Regions from separate parts of the Microbacterium sp. A8/3-1 genome, predicted to be linked through region 2. Evidence: riboswitches for the same ligand, from Rfam matches in the RefSeq annotation. Region 2 holds a riboswitch; each other region holds the start of a gene.

Region 1 (4,878 bases), 2.0 Mb from region 2:
TCCTCCCCCAGGGCACTCCGGCTGCCGCCCCTGACGATGCGCGACCTCTCGGGGAAGGCCCGTTCCTTCCGCCGGGTGCGCAGATCGACTGGCATTACCGCAAGCCGGGCTGGCAGCCGGGGGAGCCGTCGACCATCTCTCCGATGCGCGTGGTGCGCGACGACGAGAACGGACTGGTCGCCTGGCTCGCACCCGGCACGCTGCAGGAGTCGCAGGGTGCTCCGGACGGGCAGCGCGTGCGCACGGTGCCCCTCGCGCGCCGCTGGCTGGAGGAGCGCACCCGCATCGTCGAGGAGTGGTGGGGCAACGGCGTGCTGCGCATCGCGCCCGCCGGCCTGCCGTGGTCGATCTGGCTGTTCTGGAGCGAGACGACAGGACCGGAGTGGACGTTCGCCGGGTGGTACGTGAATCTCGAGAACGCGCATCTGCGCACCGACCACGACACGTACTCGTCGGATCACATCCTCGACGTGGAGATCGACCCCGACGGTGTGATCCACCTCAAGGACGAGGACGAACTGGCGGCGGCGATCGAACAGGGGCGGCTCAGCCCCGAGCAGGCCGCGCAGATCGAACGCCACGCGGACGCGGCGATCGCCTCGTTCGAGGCGGCGGACTGGCCCTTCGACGCCGAGTGGCTCGGTTGGCGGCCGGATCCCTCGTGGACGATCCCGGAGCTCGCCGGACTCGGGGAGCTGCGCCGCTGAGTGACATGACCTCCCTGCTCTGAGCGGAGAGACCTTCCCTCCGAAGCGGGATGCTGGTGACATGGACCCATGACGGACGTGCTGATCCTGGGTGGGACGGGCTGGCTCTCGGGGCGGATCGCCCGACGATGGCTGGATGCCGGTGCGGCGGTCACCTGCCTCGCGCGCGGTGAGCGGGCCGCGCCCGATGGTGCGGAGCTCGTACAGGGTGATCGCGATGACCCGGAGGTCTACACCGGGCTCACCGTGCGGGACTGGGATCACGTGGTCGATATCTCCTCGAAGGCCGCGCATGTCACCGGCGCCGTCGACGCGCTCGGCGATCGCGCCGCACGCTGGACGTACGTCTCGTCGATGTCGGTCTACGCCGACGACGAGACGGTCGGGGCGGACGAGTCCGCGCCCCGGCATCCGCCGGCCCAGCCGGGCGACGAGTACGAGTACGGCGCGCAGAAGGCCGGGGCGGAAGATGCCGTCGAGACATTGGGCGAGCGTGCGCTCGTCGTGCGGCCGGGACTCATCGTGGGCGCCGGTGACCCGAGCGACCGGTTCGGCTACTGGGCGGCCGCGTTCACGAGAGCAGGCGATGAACCGGTGCTGCTGCCTCCGGTCGATGGCCGCGCGGTGCAGGTCATCGACGTCGATGACCTCGCCGCTTATGTGGTCGCCGCGACCGTGAGCGGTTCCGTCAACACGATCGGCGACGCGAGCCCGCTCGGCCACGTGCTGGAGTCCGTGCGTGCGGCATCCGGACACACGGGCGACACCGTGATCGCCACCGAGGAGTGGCTGCTCGCGCAGGGCGTCGAGTACTGGATGGGGGAGCGCTCTCTGCCGCTCTGGCTCCCGGCGGAGGCGACCGGTTTCATGACTCGTTCGAGCGCGAGGTTTCACGCGACCGGTGGCACGCTCCGCCCGCTCGCCGAGACCATCGCGGATGTGGTCGCCGACGAGCGGACTCGCGGGAGCGACCGCATCCGCCGCGCCGGGCTCACCAGGACAGAGGAGCGCGCGCTGCTGGCCGAGCTCGGTCGCTAGACTTCGAGCAGTGACACGGGGTGCCGCATCCGCGGCTGAGAACAGACCCGTCGAACCTGATCTAGTTCGTACTAGCGAAGGGATGTCGCCCATGAGCGATCGTCTGCGTCCGGAATCCACCATCGACCTCGCGGCTTCGGCCGGGACACTGCTGGGGGTGCTGCGCGAGGCTCCGCCGTTGACGCACTGCATCACCAACGCCGTCGTCACCGGCTTCACGGCGAACGTGCTGCTCGCCGTGGGGGCGGCACCGGCCATGGTCGACATCGTCGGAGAGTCCGGCATGTTCGCCGGGGTCGCCTCCGGCCTGCTGATCAACCTCGGCACCCCGACGCCCGAGCAGCGTGCGGCGAGTGTCGAGGCTGTCGCCGGGGCCACGGCAGCAGGCACTCCCTGGGTGCTCGATCCGGTCGCCATCGGCGCGCTGCCCGTGCGCACCGCCCTCGCGCAGGAACTCGTCGCACAGCGTCCCACCGCGATCCGCGGCAACGCCTCGGAGATCCTCGCGCTCGCGGGCCTCAGCGCGGGCGGCCGCGGCGTGGATGCGACGGACAGCACGGATGCCGCAGCCGATGCGGCTCTGTCGCTCGCGGCGCGCTTCGGGAGTGTGGTGGCCGTCTCCGGTCCTGTCGATCTGATCACGGACGGGCAGCGCGTGCTGCGCATCGCGAACGGCGATGAGCTGCTCACCCGCGTCACGGGCGGAGGCTGCGCGCTCGGCGCGGTGATGGCCGCGTTCCTCGGAGCGGCCGGGCGTGCGGGTGTCGACGCGTTCACCGCCGTCGCCTCGGCCAGCCTCGTCTACACGATCGCGGCGGAGCAGGCCGCGCTCCGGTCGACGGGGCCGGGCAGCTTCGCCGTCGCCCTGCTCGATGCCCTCTCCGCGGTGAGCGCGGCCGATCTCGCCGCCGCCGCCCGTGTCGAAAGCGGCGCGCTGTGAACGCCGATCTCTCGCTCTATCTCGTCACGGACCCCGCGCTCTGCGGCGCACGCGGTGTGGTCGAGACGGTGCGTCAGGCGGTCGACGGAGGCGTGCGCATCGTGCAGCTGCGTGACAAGGCCGCGACCGACGCCGAGATCGTCGACCAGCTGGTCGATCTCTCGCACGCGATAGACGGTCGTGCTCTGCTCGTCGTGAACGACCGTCTGGACGCCGCGATCGCGGCCCGGGAACGCGGGGCGCGGGTGGACGGCGTGCATCTCGGACAGGGGGATGCCTCGGTGCTCCGCGCCCGTGAGGCTCTCGGCCCGGATGCGGTCATCGGGCTGACGGCGAACAGCCCGGCGCACCTCGAGGCCGTGCTCGCGCTGCCGTTCGGCACCGTCGACCACCTCGGCGTCGGGGTCATCCGACCCACGCTCACGAAACCGGACCACCCACCGGCTCTGGGCATCGAGGGCTTCCGGGCGTTCGCCGCCGCGAGTCCGCTGCCGTGCGTGGCGATCGGCGGCGTCGGCATCGACGACACCGAGGCTCTGCGTGAGGCGGGCGCGGCCGGCCTGGCTGTGGTGTCGGCATTGTGCGCGGCCGACGACCCGCGTCGGGAGGCGGCGCAGTTCCGGCGACGCTGGCACGCCGGTGCCGCCCCGCGCATCCTCAGCATCGCCGGCAGCGATCCGTCGGGAGGGGCGGGGATACAGGCCGACCTCAAGTCGATCGCCGCCAACGGCGGCTACGGCATGGCCGTGATCGCCGCCCTGACCGCGCAGAACACCGAGGGCGTCCGCGGCGTGCATGTGCCGCCGGCCGACTTCCTGCGGGCGCAGCTGGAGGCGATGTCGGACGATGTCACGCTCGACGCGGTGAAGATCGGGATGTTGGCCGACGCCGAGGTCATCCGCACGGTGGCTGCCTGGCTCGACGTCGTGCGGCCGCCCGTCGTCGTGCTCGACCCGGTCATGGTCGCGACCTCGGGAGACCGCCTGCTCGATCCGGAGGCGGAGGGGGAGCTGCGACGGCTTCTCCGTCGCGCACACCTCATCACGCCGAACCTCGCCGAGCTCGCCGTGCTGGCCGGCCGCGTCCCGACCGATTGGCCGGACGCGCTCGCCGCAGCCGAGGACCTGTCAGCCGAGGTCGGAGCGATGGTGCTCGTCAAGGGCGGGCACCTGCCGGGGGACGAGGCCCCGGACGCGCTGATCGACGCGCCGCGAGGGCGGCGACAGGAGTTCGCCGGCGCCCGCATCACCACGCGGAACACCCACGGCACGGGCTGCTCCCTGTCGTCCGCGCTCGCCACCCGGCTCGCGAACGGAGAGGACGCGCCGACGGCCGTGGCCGGTGCGCGCGCCTGGCTCCGCGAGTCGCTGCGCGAAGGCGAGGCGTTGCGCGTCGGGCGAGGGCATGGCCCGATCAGCCACTTCGCCGGCCTCTGGGCGCGCGGAGGACTGGACACTCGTCCGACGGCCGAAGAGGTCGCGGCGGACTGGTGGCGGCAGATCTCCGCGACCCGTACGGCGATCGACGAGCTGCCGTTCATCCGCGCGCTCGCGGACGGGACGCTGGCACGGGAGCCCTTCCTGTTCTATCTCGCGCAGGACGCGCTGTATCTGCGCGACTACGCCCGCGTCCTGGCCGAGGCCGCCCGCCTGGCGCCCACCTCCGACGAGCAGGCGTTCTGGGCGAACTCCGCGCACGGCTCCATCGTCGGAGAGCTCGAACTGCACGCCGCGTGGCTGACGCCCTCGCAGGGCGTGGGCGCGGCGACGTTCTCGGCAAGGCCGGCCCCCGCGACGACGGCCTACCTCGACCATCTGCGCTCGGTCGCGTTCGGCGGCGACTATGAAGAGCTCATCGCCGCTGTCCTCCCGTGCTTCTGGCTGTACACGGACCTCGGTCGGCGCCTCCACGCGGGAGAGTTCGGCGCGTACGCGCGCGACCCGCGGCATCCGTACGCCTCCTGGCTCGCGACGTACGCCGACGCCGCGTTCGAAGAGGCGACACGTCGGGCGATCGAGTTCGTCGCGACCGCGGCGGCGGCAGCGGAGCCCGAGAAGAGGGGACGGATGCTGCGAGCCTTCGAGGTGTCGAGCGCACACGAGCTGGCCTTCTTCGCCGCGCCACTGGAGGGTCATCCGGTCGTGTGACGGCGTGGATTTGCGGATGCCGCGCTGCCCGCGCTACTGTCGCGAC
Region 2 (4,878 bases):
GCCTCGGCTAGTGAAAGCGGGAGCGTGTGAGAAGCGTTCCCGCTTTCGGAAGAGCCTCGGCCTAGAGCTCCCCGCGAACGGGCCGCGCCACGTGATGCGGAACCCGGATGGCTGAGCTCAGGTAGAAGACAGCGATGATCAGCGCCACCGCGCCACCGGTGACAGCGAGTGGTGGACTCGGTGAAGCGAACGCTCCGATGGATGCTGTGGTGCCCTGGACGAAGAACAACACGCTGAGGAGAATTCCGCTGCCTCGTGTGCTGGTCATCTTCCACCAGGGGCGCGGGGCGTCAGATTCACCCATGCCACGGAATGTTCGTGCTGCCACCACGACGGCCGCTACGAGAGCTATGACCGCCCACGCGAACCCGAGTTCGTAGCTGATGGCTGCGAGCGGAATCACAGTGAGTGTGATCCCGACGACGACGATGAGGAGATACCCGACCTTGGTGGACGGCGTCTTGATGCGCATGGTCTTCCTCCCTGTCTACGGTACGGCTGTGTACGTCGTGTAGCTGCAGTAGTTGAAGCCGCAGCTGTAATACGTCACCTTGAGCCGCCACTTGTTCCAGTACGCCTTCTCAACTTGTGCAGCAGGCGCCAGTCCCATGCAGGCGATGCTGACCGGGTAAGGAATCGGAGCGAGGCTGCACGCGTTGCTGACGCCCTTGAGCCCGTTGTACATGCTGACAACCTGGTCTTTGCTCAGGTAGCTCACGTATGTGTTGTACGTCGGATCCGCGACCACGGGATAGGCGAAGCTGCTGCTGTGGTCGACGACCTGCGTGAGAGTTTGACCATTCAGCTCATAGCGAGTGGGAACATCCTTGCCGGCTGCGTCTTTCGCCCACGGCGCGGCGAAACTTCCTAGAACCTCACCGGTCGCGTCATCGATCACAGCCGCGCCCCCGTCACGCAGAACGAGGCTCGAAGCCTCGGGAAGATCGATGGGGTAGTCATAGCGCGTCGGCGCAGCCGCACTGTCGATCACGGTCGCGACCTGCACCGATCCGGTGTCGTGCACGAGAACGACGCTGCTCGTCGAGTTCCCGTTGTCATACGTGACAGTTCCAGGATCCGTGGAAGAACCCGCACTGGCTTTATCGGCGAACGGAAGCCCGATTGTCGCCACCCCGTCACCCGCCGAAATGGACACACCATCAGAGGCGGTCGTAGACACCTCGACCTCGAGTCGATCGATGGTTACGATGCTCTCCCCGCTTGCCAGCAGCGGGATATCGATAGTCGCCGCCACATCAGCAGGGGCGACCTTTGCAACCGCATCAACCGCAGATTCGTCATCCGCGATTGCCGGGGGCGCGAGCCACATAGCCGACAGCAGCATCGCTGCTCCCGCGGCAGCACCAACACTGAACTTCCTCATTTCAACCCCCGTACCTTCATCCCCGCGATCACAGGGTCCTGGTCGATTCCTCCGCGGTTCCGCGTTGCTTCGGGCCGCGGCTTCCTATTCATCCGAGATCAGATCGGACTCGTCGATGAAGTCGAACAGCTCTCCGACCATCGACTCATCCTCAAATAGCGACCTCATGCGAGGGAGTAAAGCACACAGACGCGGTCGAACCGATATAAAGCATCAGCATCCTCGGGCGCCAGCTCATCCAGCGAACGGATGCCCGACGTCAGCGTCCCGCGCCCGAGCGGAGAGAACGCCACCCCGAATCGGTGTCGGTGGACAGCTCGCGCAGCATCGGCGGCATGGCTTCACTCTCTGGGCTGGCAGGCGTCTCGCAGAACGAACCCTCCACCCCGCAACACCGCGCCGCTGATGTGGGTGCTGTCGGGGTGTTGTGCCGCTCTCGCGGCCCCATCCCAGCGCCCTTCACTCCAACGGCGCAGCACGGTCGGGTTCGGGGCCGAGGAGCGCGCCGAAGATGAGCAGCGAAGACGCCGCGGCGAGCACGACGGCCACCGCAGTGCCCACGCCGAGCGTGCTCTGCAATCCGGGCAGCCAGAACGGGTAGAGCGCCGGGATCACCATGGAGAGCGAGTAGCCGACCCCGTATCCGCTCGACCGCACGGAAACGGGAAAGCGCTCGGCGAGATAGGCGCCGACCGGGCCGTAGGCCGACACGGTGACGATCTGCACGACGGTGACGGCCAGCACGGCGCCAGCGCCTTGCGCGGACATCGCCCACATGAGGGCCAGCGGAGCGGCGATGATCGCGAGGCCTCCGAAGGCGACGAAGAAGCGGCGCCGTCCGATCCGCTGCGAGATTGCACCGCTGGCGATCATCGCCGCAGCCGAGACGAGGGTGGCGACCAGCATGATGAGCGGCACGGTGGTCGGGCCGATCTGGGGTGCTTCGCTCAGCAGGCCGGTGAGCACGGGGATCGCCATCTGCGTGAACAGCCAGAGGCCGGTCATCAGCGTGAACGCCTGCCAGAGCTGGCGGCGGAACGGTCCGATCAGAATGTCGGACAGAGGTCGGGTGCGGTGGCGGACGCTCGTCGAGACGGGGGAGTCGTGGACCCCGACGGAGTAGTAGCCGAGCATCGCCACCGCGAGCAGGGCGCCGGCGATGAACGGCATCCGCCATCCCCACATCGCGTAGTCGTCGGCTCCGAGCACCTGCAGGAGCGTCAGGGTGAGCGCGGCGATGAATGAGTTCGCGAGCGGGGACATGGCCATGATGCCGCCGCTGAGCAGGCCGCGCTGGCGTGGAGTAGACCATTCCATGGCGAGCGGGATCGCCGCGGAGTATTCGCCACCGAGAAAGATGCCTCCGACGAAACGGAGCGCGACGAACGCCCAGAGGGTTGCTTCACCACCGAGGTCGTGGTTCGGGATCAGGGCGATCAAGAGCGTTGTGATCGCGATGCCGGCGATCGCGACCTTGGTGGTGCTCGTGCGGCCGTAGCGGTCGGCGAGGCTTCCGAAGATGGCGGCTCCGAGCGGGCGTCCGAACAGGGTGGCGACGAAGATCAGGCCAGTCTGAGCAGGGTCGGGACTGAGCACGACCGCGGCCGCGGGGGCGAGCGCGATCACCGGCAGGAAGATATCGACCTGGTCGACGAAGTTGCCGAGCAATCCGCCGCGGACGGCCTTTCGTGCTCGAGAGGACGTTTCGGGTTCGATGATGAGGCGCGACATATGACTCGACTTCCTACGGCGGCATGACCCGCATCAGGTGTGAGGGTCGGCGCTGCGTCAGCGCCCTCTCAGTCCCTGCCGGGACTCCCCTGTGGTTGGAAGGAAGTCTAGGGGAGGCGCGGTTCGCTCAAGATCTCCGGGGACTGCGCCTGGCCAGACACCGTCCGCCCCTCCGCGAACCGCGCCTGCGCCCGATCCTGCCGTTTGCCAACCTCGACCATCTCCGTCGCCTTCGGCAGCCCCATCGGTTTCGTCGACACGTACACGCTCTCGGCGCGATCGACGAGGAAGGTCTCGTGCCAGATGCCGACCGCGCCCGGAGCCTTGCGCGCCATCTTGTTGAAGCGGGTCCAGGCGGGGCGGTGCTCCTGCGACGGGCTGGACGCATAGGCGTAGAGCTTGTCGACCGATGACCAGTACTGCACGACATAGGGTCCGCCGGATCCGAACAGCAGCTGGTAGCCGAGCATGCCCGAGTCGGGGTCGATGGAGAGTTCGCGCAGCATCGGTGGCATGGCGAAGAAGGTCGGCAGCCACAGGTCGGGTCGCCACCAGCGGTTGATCTGCATCCCGATGTGGAACACGACGAGCTCGCCCTCGTGGCGGTGGGTCATGCGGCCCGTGATGACTTTCGACATGATGACTCCTCCTGATTGGATAGCTTCACTATCTATAATGGATAGCGCTACTATCGAAGTCAAGAGGTGGCCATGAGAATTTCCGAACTGTCAGCCCAGACGGGCGTGACCGTGCCGACGATCAAGTACTACCTGCGCGAGGGGCTGCTGCCCGAGGGTGAGCGCAGCGCGCCGACCCAGGCCGCCTATGGCGAGAAGCATGTGGAGCGGCTGCGGGTGATCCGGGCGTTGCTCGACGCGGGAGTGAGCATCGCCGAGACGCGGCGGGTGCTGGCGGCGCTGGATGATCCGCCGGAGAGTCCGCACTTGCTCCTGGGCGCGGCACATGGGGCGATCACTCCGCCGATGGATGACGCGCTGGATCTGACGGAGGCCGAGCGGCTCGTCGAAGGTCTGGGGTGGAAGCCGGGGATGTGCGACCCGGCGGTGCTGAGCGCAGTCGCGCGGGCGCTGCAGGGGCTGGAGAACGCGGGGTTCGTCGTGCCGGATGCGGCGATGGCGGAGTACCTCGCGAGCATGCGGCGGATTGCGGATGCCGAGATCGCCGGGGTGCCGTCGGCGTCCGCGGAGGCTGCGGTGCGGTACGTGGTGCTGGGGTCGGTGTTGGTGGAACCGTTGCTGCTGGCATTGCGGCGGGTGGCGCAGCAGGTGAGTTCCGGGGAGAGGTTCGGCCGACGAGTCTCCTAGACGAGAAGCCGGTGCAGACTAGTCCGATTGGCGCGTATCCTTCCCATCTTCCGACCGTTGCGCCGCAAGGCTCGGGTGAAATGGGAGAGAATCGAGCGTGACTACTGATCTAGGAATCGTGCTCGGATGGGTGCGGAGGACTCCGGGTCAGCCGATCGCCGCGGACTTGGTCCCGGGAGCTTCGGCGGACGAACGCCGAATGTTGAGCGTGCTGGGCGGTCTCGTGTCGGCCATCGTTGCAAAAGACTCGCTTGTCGGATGGCCCGCTGACGTTCAGGCCTGGCTCAGCGATGGACCGTCGGCGCCAGCGACGGTTGTCGAAGCGGCGGTGCGTGCGGTCAGGGAAACGCCCGACGAGACTTTGGCAGCGATCTACGCACAGCTCGTATCTAGCTCGAACCGCCGAGCGCTTGGCACGTTCTTTACGCCTCGCCCCGA
Region 3 (4,878 bases), 780 kb from region 2:
ACCTTCTCGCCCCAGAGCGTGGTCACCTCTCCGACGACCGTGCCCTTCTCGACCGCCGGTGCCTGAGTCTGCAGTGCGGCCTCGGTCTCGGCGAAGAGCGCGCGCGTCGCGGCGAGGCGCTGCTCGTCGTCGGCCTGATTCAGCACCGCGGCGTACAGATGCACGGTGGTGTCGCCGATCGCCAGCTCCTTCGCCGTCAGCAGGTTCCAACCGACCAGCGATCCGGTCTTGATGCCCACGACACCGGGGTCGACGAGCATCCCGTTCGTGTTGATCACCGTGCCGGCACCCGGCAGGTCGACCGACGGCGTGCCGACGATCTCCGCGAAGACGGGGTTCTTCATCGCCCACTCGCCGAGCTTGAGCAGGGCATCAGGGGTCGCCACATTGCCCTCGTCGAAACCCGAGGGCGTGACCACGGTGATGCCGCCGAGCCCGCGCTCACGCAACCACACGGCCGCGGCATTCGCGAACTGCTCGTCCGATCCCCAGATCTCGGAGGCGAGGCGGTCGATGTAGTTGTTCGCGGAGCCCATCAGCGTGCCCTGCAGCATCTGATACTCGGTCAGCACGCCGTCGACCGGCACATCCAGGGCCGACTGATCCGAGCTGCGGTACTCCCAGTACTCGTCCTCGTCGTCGCTGTCGAAGGAGAACTCCGGACCCTGCTCGCCCACGGCGAGCGGCATCCGATCCAGCACCATCAGACTGGTGACGACCTTCGTGATGCTCGCGATGCTCGCAGCATCGGGAGTGGAAGCGGCGGAGCTCACACCGGCGACGCCGACGGCCGCGCTGCCCTGCGCCGGCCAGGTGAGAGTCGCTGCCGGGGCGGGGATGGTGTCGAACTCGATCGCCTGCACCGTGGGAGGAACCTCGTGCAGCGGCCAGAGCAGCGTCGTTCCCGCATATGCGGCGATCACCCCGGCGAGCACTCCGAGCGGCACCAGCAGTCCGGGACGTGCGATCGCAGGCCGCAGGTTGGCGTCCCGCAGCAGCCCGTCCGCCTGCTCGTCCTCGGCGTCCTCGTCGAGCGTCGCCACGGTCGTATGCTGCGCGACGGCGGAACTGTCGACCCAGGTCAGGGCCGTGGCGGTGGCAGCCTCATCGGCCCACTGCGCGGGAGGCTCCGGCACTGTCGCGGTCTCGGCAGGGAGCGTCGTCGTCGGCGCATCGACGCGCGGCTTGAAGAGGGGCGGTTCCGCAACAGCGACAGTGCTGTCGGCCGCGACGTTCTCGGCGGCCGTGACCTCGGCGGCCGCGACGTTCTCGGCGGCTGCGGTTTCGGTGGATGCGACCTCGGCGTCGGCCTCGGTGGAGCTGGTCCGCGGACGCGACGCATCCGCGGTGAACAGGGCATCGACCGCGACGGCAGAGGCCGCAAGGGGCGAGGTGTGCGTCGACGACGGCGGCGGAGCGTCCCCGGCGAACAGGGCGTCGGTCGCGAAGGCCGAGGCCTGGTCCGGCGTGCGCGTGGCGGCATCCGTCCCGAACGGGAACGCGGCGCGATCGGCGTCGGGGGAGGCGTCCGTGGGGACGCCATCGCCCAGGACGCCCGTCGCCTCGTCGGCGGGATCAGAAGGGGTCACTCGTTTACGGTACCCAATCCCGGCGGCGATCGCGGCGGAGCGCCCCCGAGGAAACAGAGTGTCGGGACGCGGTAGGATCGTCAGCACAACCACGGGAGTCCGGCGAGCCGGGCTGAGAGGGAGCGAATCGCGCTTCGACCGTCGAACCTGATCTGGGTCATGCCAGCGCAGGGAGGAGTTCAGATGAGTACGTCCACGTCCACATCCGCGTCCACGAAGACGCAGGGTCAGACACCCGCCGCAGGCCTCTACCGCTGGCGCGTCGTCGACATCGTCGTGGCCGCCGTCCTCGGCGTCGCGATCGGCCTGGTCTTCTGGGGCTGGAACACGATCGGCTACGCCTGGTTCGGTGCGGCCGACGCCCTGACACCGGGCCTCGGCGGCATCGCCGTCGGCATCTGGCTGCTCGGCGGAGTCGTCGGCGGACTCGTGATCCGCAAGCCCGGTGCCGCCCTGGTCGTCGAGCTCGTCGCCGCGATCGTCTCGATGCTGATCGGCAACGTCTGGGGCATCTCCACCGTCCTCTCCGGACTCGTCCAGGGGCTCGGCGCGGAGATCATCTTCGCCCTGTTCTTCTACCGTCGCTTCGGTATCGTCGTCGCCGCGCTCGCCGGCATGGGTGCGGCCGCCGCCGCATGGGTGTTCGAGCTCTTCTACGGCAGCTCGCCGAACATCCTGAAGTCGTTCGAGTTCAACACGATCTACCTGGTCAGCGTCGTCGTGTCGGGAGCGATCCTCGCGGGTGTGCTCGGCTGGCTGCTCGTGCGCGCTCTGGCGGTGACCGGTGCCCTGAGCCGCTTCGCCGTCGGGCGAGAGCACGTGCGCGAGGTCTGAGCGTGAGTGTCGCCGCCCCGGCCCGCGTGCAGGCCGCGGGCTGGGGGTGGCGGTACGCCGGTCGTAAGCGTCCGGCGGTCACCGACGTGAGCTTCACGATCGAGCCGGGCGAGCGCGTCCTCCTCCTCGGTGCCTCCGGTGCCGGGAAGTCGACGCTGCTCGCCGGACTCGCCGGCGTGCTCGGAGATGCCGACGAAGGCGAGCGCAACGGTTCCCTGCTCATCGACGGGGCCGCTCCCGAATCGCGGCGCGGACAGGTCGGCCTGGTGCTCCAGGATCCGGACGCCGGGATCGTGCTGTCCAAAGTGGGCGACGACATCGCCTTCGGCTGCGAGAACCTCGGTGTCGCGGCATCCGAGATCCCCGGCCGGGTCGCCGAGGCGATGGATGCCGTGGGCCTCGATGTTCCGCTTCACCGCGCGACGAAGGCGCTGTCGGGCGGGCAGAAGCAGCGGCTCGTGCTGGCCGGCGTGCTGGCCATGCGCCCCGGACTCCTCCTGCTCGATGAACCCACCGCGAACCTCGACCCCGAGGGGGTGCACGAGGTGCGGGCGAGCGTCGAGCGCGCTGTCGCCACGACCGGCGCGACGCTGATCGTGGTCGAGCACCGCACCCCTGTCTGGGTCGACCTGATGTCACGGGTGATCGTGCTCGCAGCCGACGGGGGCCTGCTCGCGGACGGCCCGCCGCATCAGGTGTTCGCCGATCACGGAGCCGCGCTCGCCGACGCCGGAGTGTGGGTGCCCGACCGCGGCATCGACCTTCCCGTGCTGCAGCACGTGACGGCATCCGACGCGCTCTCGGCATCCGGGCTCGCGGTCGCCAGGGAACCCGGCGTGGTGGTGCAGGCAGGGCTCGAGCTCCATGTTCCGCGTGCGAACGCGACCGTGATCACCGGACCGAACGGCGCGGGCAAGTCGACGCTCGCGCTCACCCTCGCCGGTCTCATCCCCGAGCACGACGGTGAGGTGCGCGCCGCTCCCGAACTCGCCGGGCGACGCGGGGTCCGTCCCATCCGCTGGACCTCGCGCGAGCTGCTCACCCGTATCGGCATGGTGTTCCAGGAACCCGAGCACCAGTTCCTCGCGCAGACCCTGCGCGACGAGCTCGCCGTCGGACCGCGTGCGCTCGGGTGGACGCAGAAGCGGACGGATGCCGTCGTCGACGAACTCCTGGAGCGGCTCGGCCTCGCGCCTCTCGCGCTGGCCAATCCGTTCTCGCTCTCGGGCGGGCAGAAGAGGCGCCTCTCGGTGGCGACCGTGCTCGCGGGGGCGCCCGAGGTGATCGTGCTCGACGAGCCGACCTTCGGGCAGGACCGCCGCGGGTGGATCTCCCTGGTCGCCCTGCTGCAGGAGGAGATCGCGCGCGGCCGCTCGATCGTCGCGGTCACCCACGACGATGCGGTGATCCGGCACCTCGGCGGACACCGGATCGAGCTGGGAGCCGTGTCGTGACCACGACGGAGACTGCCAGGACGGCGTGGCTCGACGGCGTCAACCCGGTGACCAAGCTGCTGCTCGCCGTACTGCTGTCCGTACCACTGTTCGCGTCGATCGACGTGACGAGCGCGCTGGTCGCGATCGGCCTGCAGCTCCTGTGCCTTCCGCTGACCGGGCTGCGTCTCCCGACCGTGCTGAAGCGCCTGCTGCCGATCATGATCTTCGCTCCGATCGCCGGCATCAGCATGCTGCTCTACGCCGAGCCGGCCGGTCGCATTTACTGGACCTTCGGCTTCGCGACCATCAGCGAGGGCTCGATCGTCCTCGCGATCGCGGTCAGTCTGCGCGTGATCGCCCTCGGGCTCCCGACGATCCTGCTGTTCGGCGGGACGGATCCGACGGAGCTCGCTGATGCGCTCTCGCAGGTCGCGAAGCTGCCGAGCCGCTTCGTGCTCGGCATCCTCGCCGGCACGCGGATGCTCGGACTCTTCCTCGACGACTGGCGGACCATGGGTCTCGCCCGCCGGGCGCGCGGCGTCGGCGACAGCGGCGCCCTGCGACGGTTCTTCTCAATGGCCTTCGTGCTGCTCGTGTTCGCCGTGCGCCGCGGCTCGAAGCTCGCGCTGGCGATGGAGGCTCGGGGCTTCGGCTCCGGCATCCCCCGCACCTGGTCACGGCCGTCCCGCCTCCATCCGCGGGATGCGATCGCCGTGCTCGGCGGCCTCGCGATCATGGCGCTCGCGCTCGCCGCCGCCGTGATCCTCGGCACCTTCCGCTTCGTCTGGAGCTGAGCGGAGCCGACGTCAGGTCGCGTTCCAGAGATCCCGGTAGTAGGCGAGGCGCTCACGGTCGGGTTCGATGCCGTAGGCCTCGATGAGCGCGTCCTCCCAGCCGGTGCCGTAGTTCCATTCGGTGCTCATCGATGCGACCGCGATGTCGGCCCAGCGGTCGGCGGTCCCGAGCAGCGCGAGATCGACGTGGGCGATCCAGCGCCCGTCGTTGCCGACGAGAGTGTT

Evidence for each region. Region 2 has a riboswitch for thiamine pyrophosphate ahead of ABS642_RS13420 (MFS transporter). Riboswitches for the same ligand answer to the same signal wherever they lie in the genome.
Region 1: it holds a riboswitch for thiamine pyrophosphate, as region 2 does, so the genes downstream of both, thiM (hydroxyethylthiazole kinase) here and ABS642_RS13420 (MFS transporter) in region 2, are expected to answer to the same signal.
Region 3: it holds a riboswitch for thiamine pyrophosphate, as region 2 does, so the genes downstream of both, ABS642_RS17260 (ECF transporter S component) here and ABS642_RS13420 (MFS transporter) in region 2, are expected to answer to the same signal.

Annotation. Positions count from the first base shown of each region.
Region 1 covers NZ_CP158357.1:240,978-245,855, forward strand. The annotation lists gene ABS642_RS01255 (DUF402 domain-containing protein) at 1-707, shown strand, start outside; gene ABS642_RS01260 (NAD-dependent epimerase/dehydratase family protein) at 777-1,745, shown strand; TPP riboswitch at 1,752-1,845, shown strand; gene thiM (hydroxyethylthiazole kinase) at 1,837-2,685, shown strand; gene thiD (bifunctional hydroxymethylpyrimidine kinase/phosphomethylpyrimidine kinase) at 2,682-4,832, shown strand.
Region 2 covers NZ_CP158357.1:2,745,249-2,750,126, reverse strand. The annotation lists gene ABS642_RS13430 (hypothetical protein) at 62-472, opposite strand; gene ABS642_RS13425 (hypothetical protein) at 488-1,384, opposite strand; gene ABS642_RS13420 (MFS transporter) at 1,844-3,115, opposite strand; TPP riboswitch at 3,109-3,216, opposite strand; gene ABS642_RS13415 (DUF4188 domain-containing protein) at 3,223-3,753, opposite strand; gene ABS642_RS13410 (MerR family transcriptional regulator) at 3,826-4,440, shown strand; gene ABS642_RS13405 (hypothetical protein) at 4,640-4,878, shown strand, end outside.
Region 3 covers NZ_CP158357.1:3,522,206-3,527,083, forward strand. The annotation lists gene ABS642_RS17255 (D-alanyl-D-alanine carboxypeptidase) at 1-1,589, opposite strand, end outside; TPP riboswitch at 1,671-1,782, shown strand; gene ABS642_RS17260 (ECF transporter S component) at 1,773-2,423, shown strand; gene ABS642_RS17265 (ATP-binding cassette domain-containing protein) at 2,420-3,877, shown strand; gene ABS642_RS17270 (energy-coupling factor transporter transmembrane component T) at 3,874-4,653, shown strand; gene ABS642_RS17275 (aminoglycoside 3'-phosphotransferase) at 4,666-4,878, opposite strand, start outside.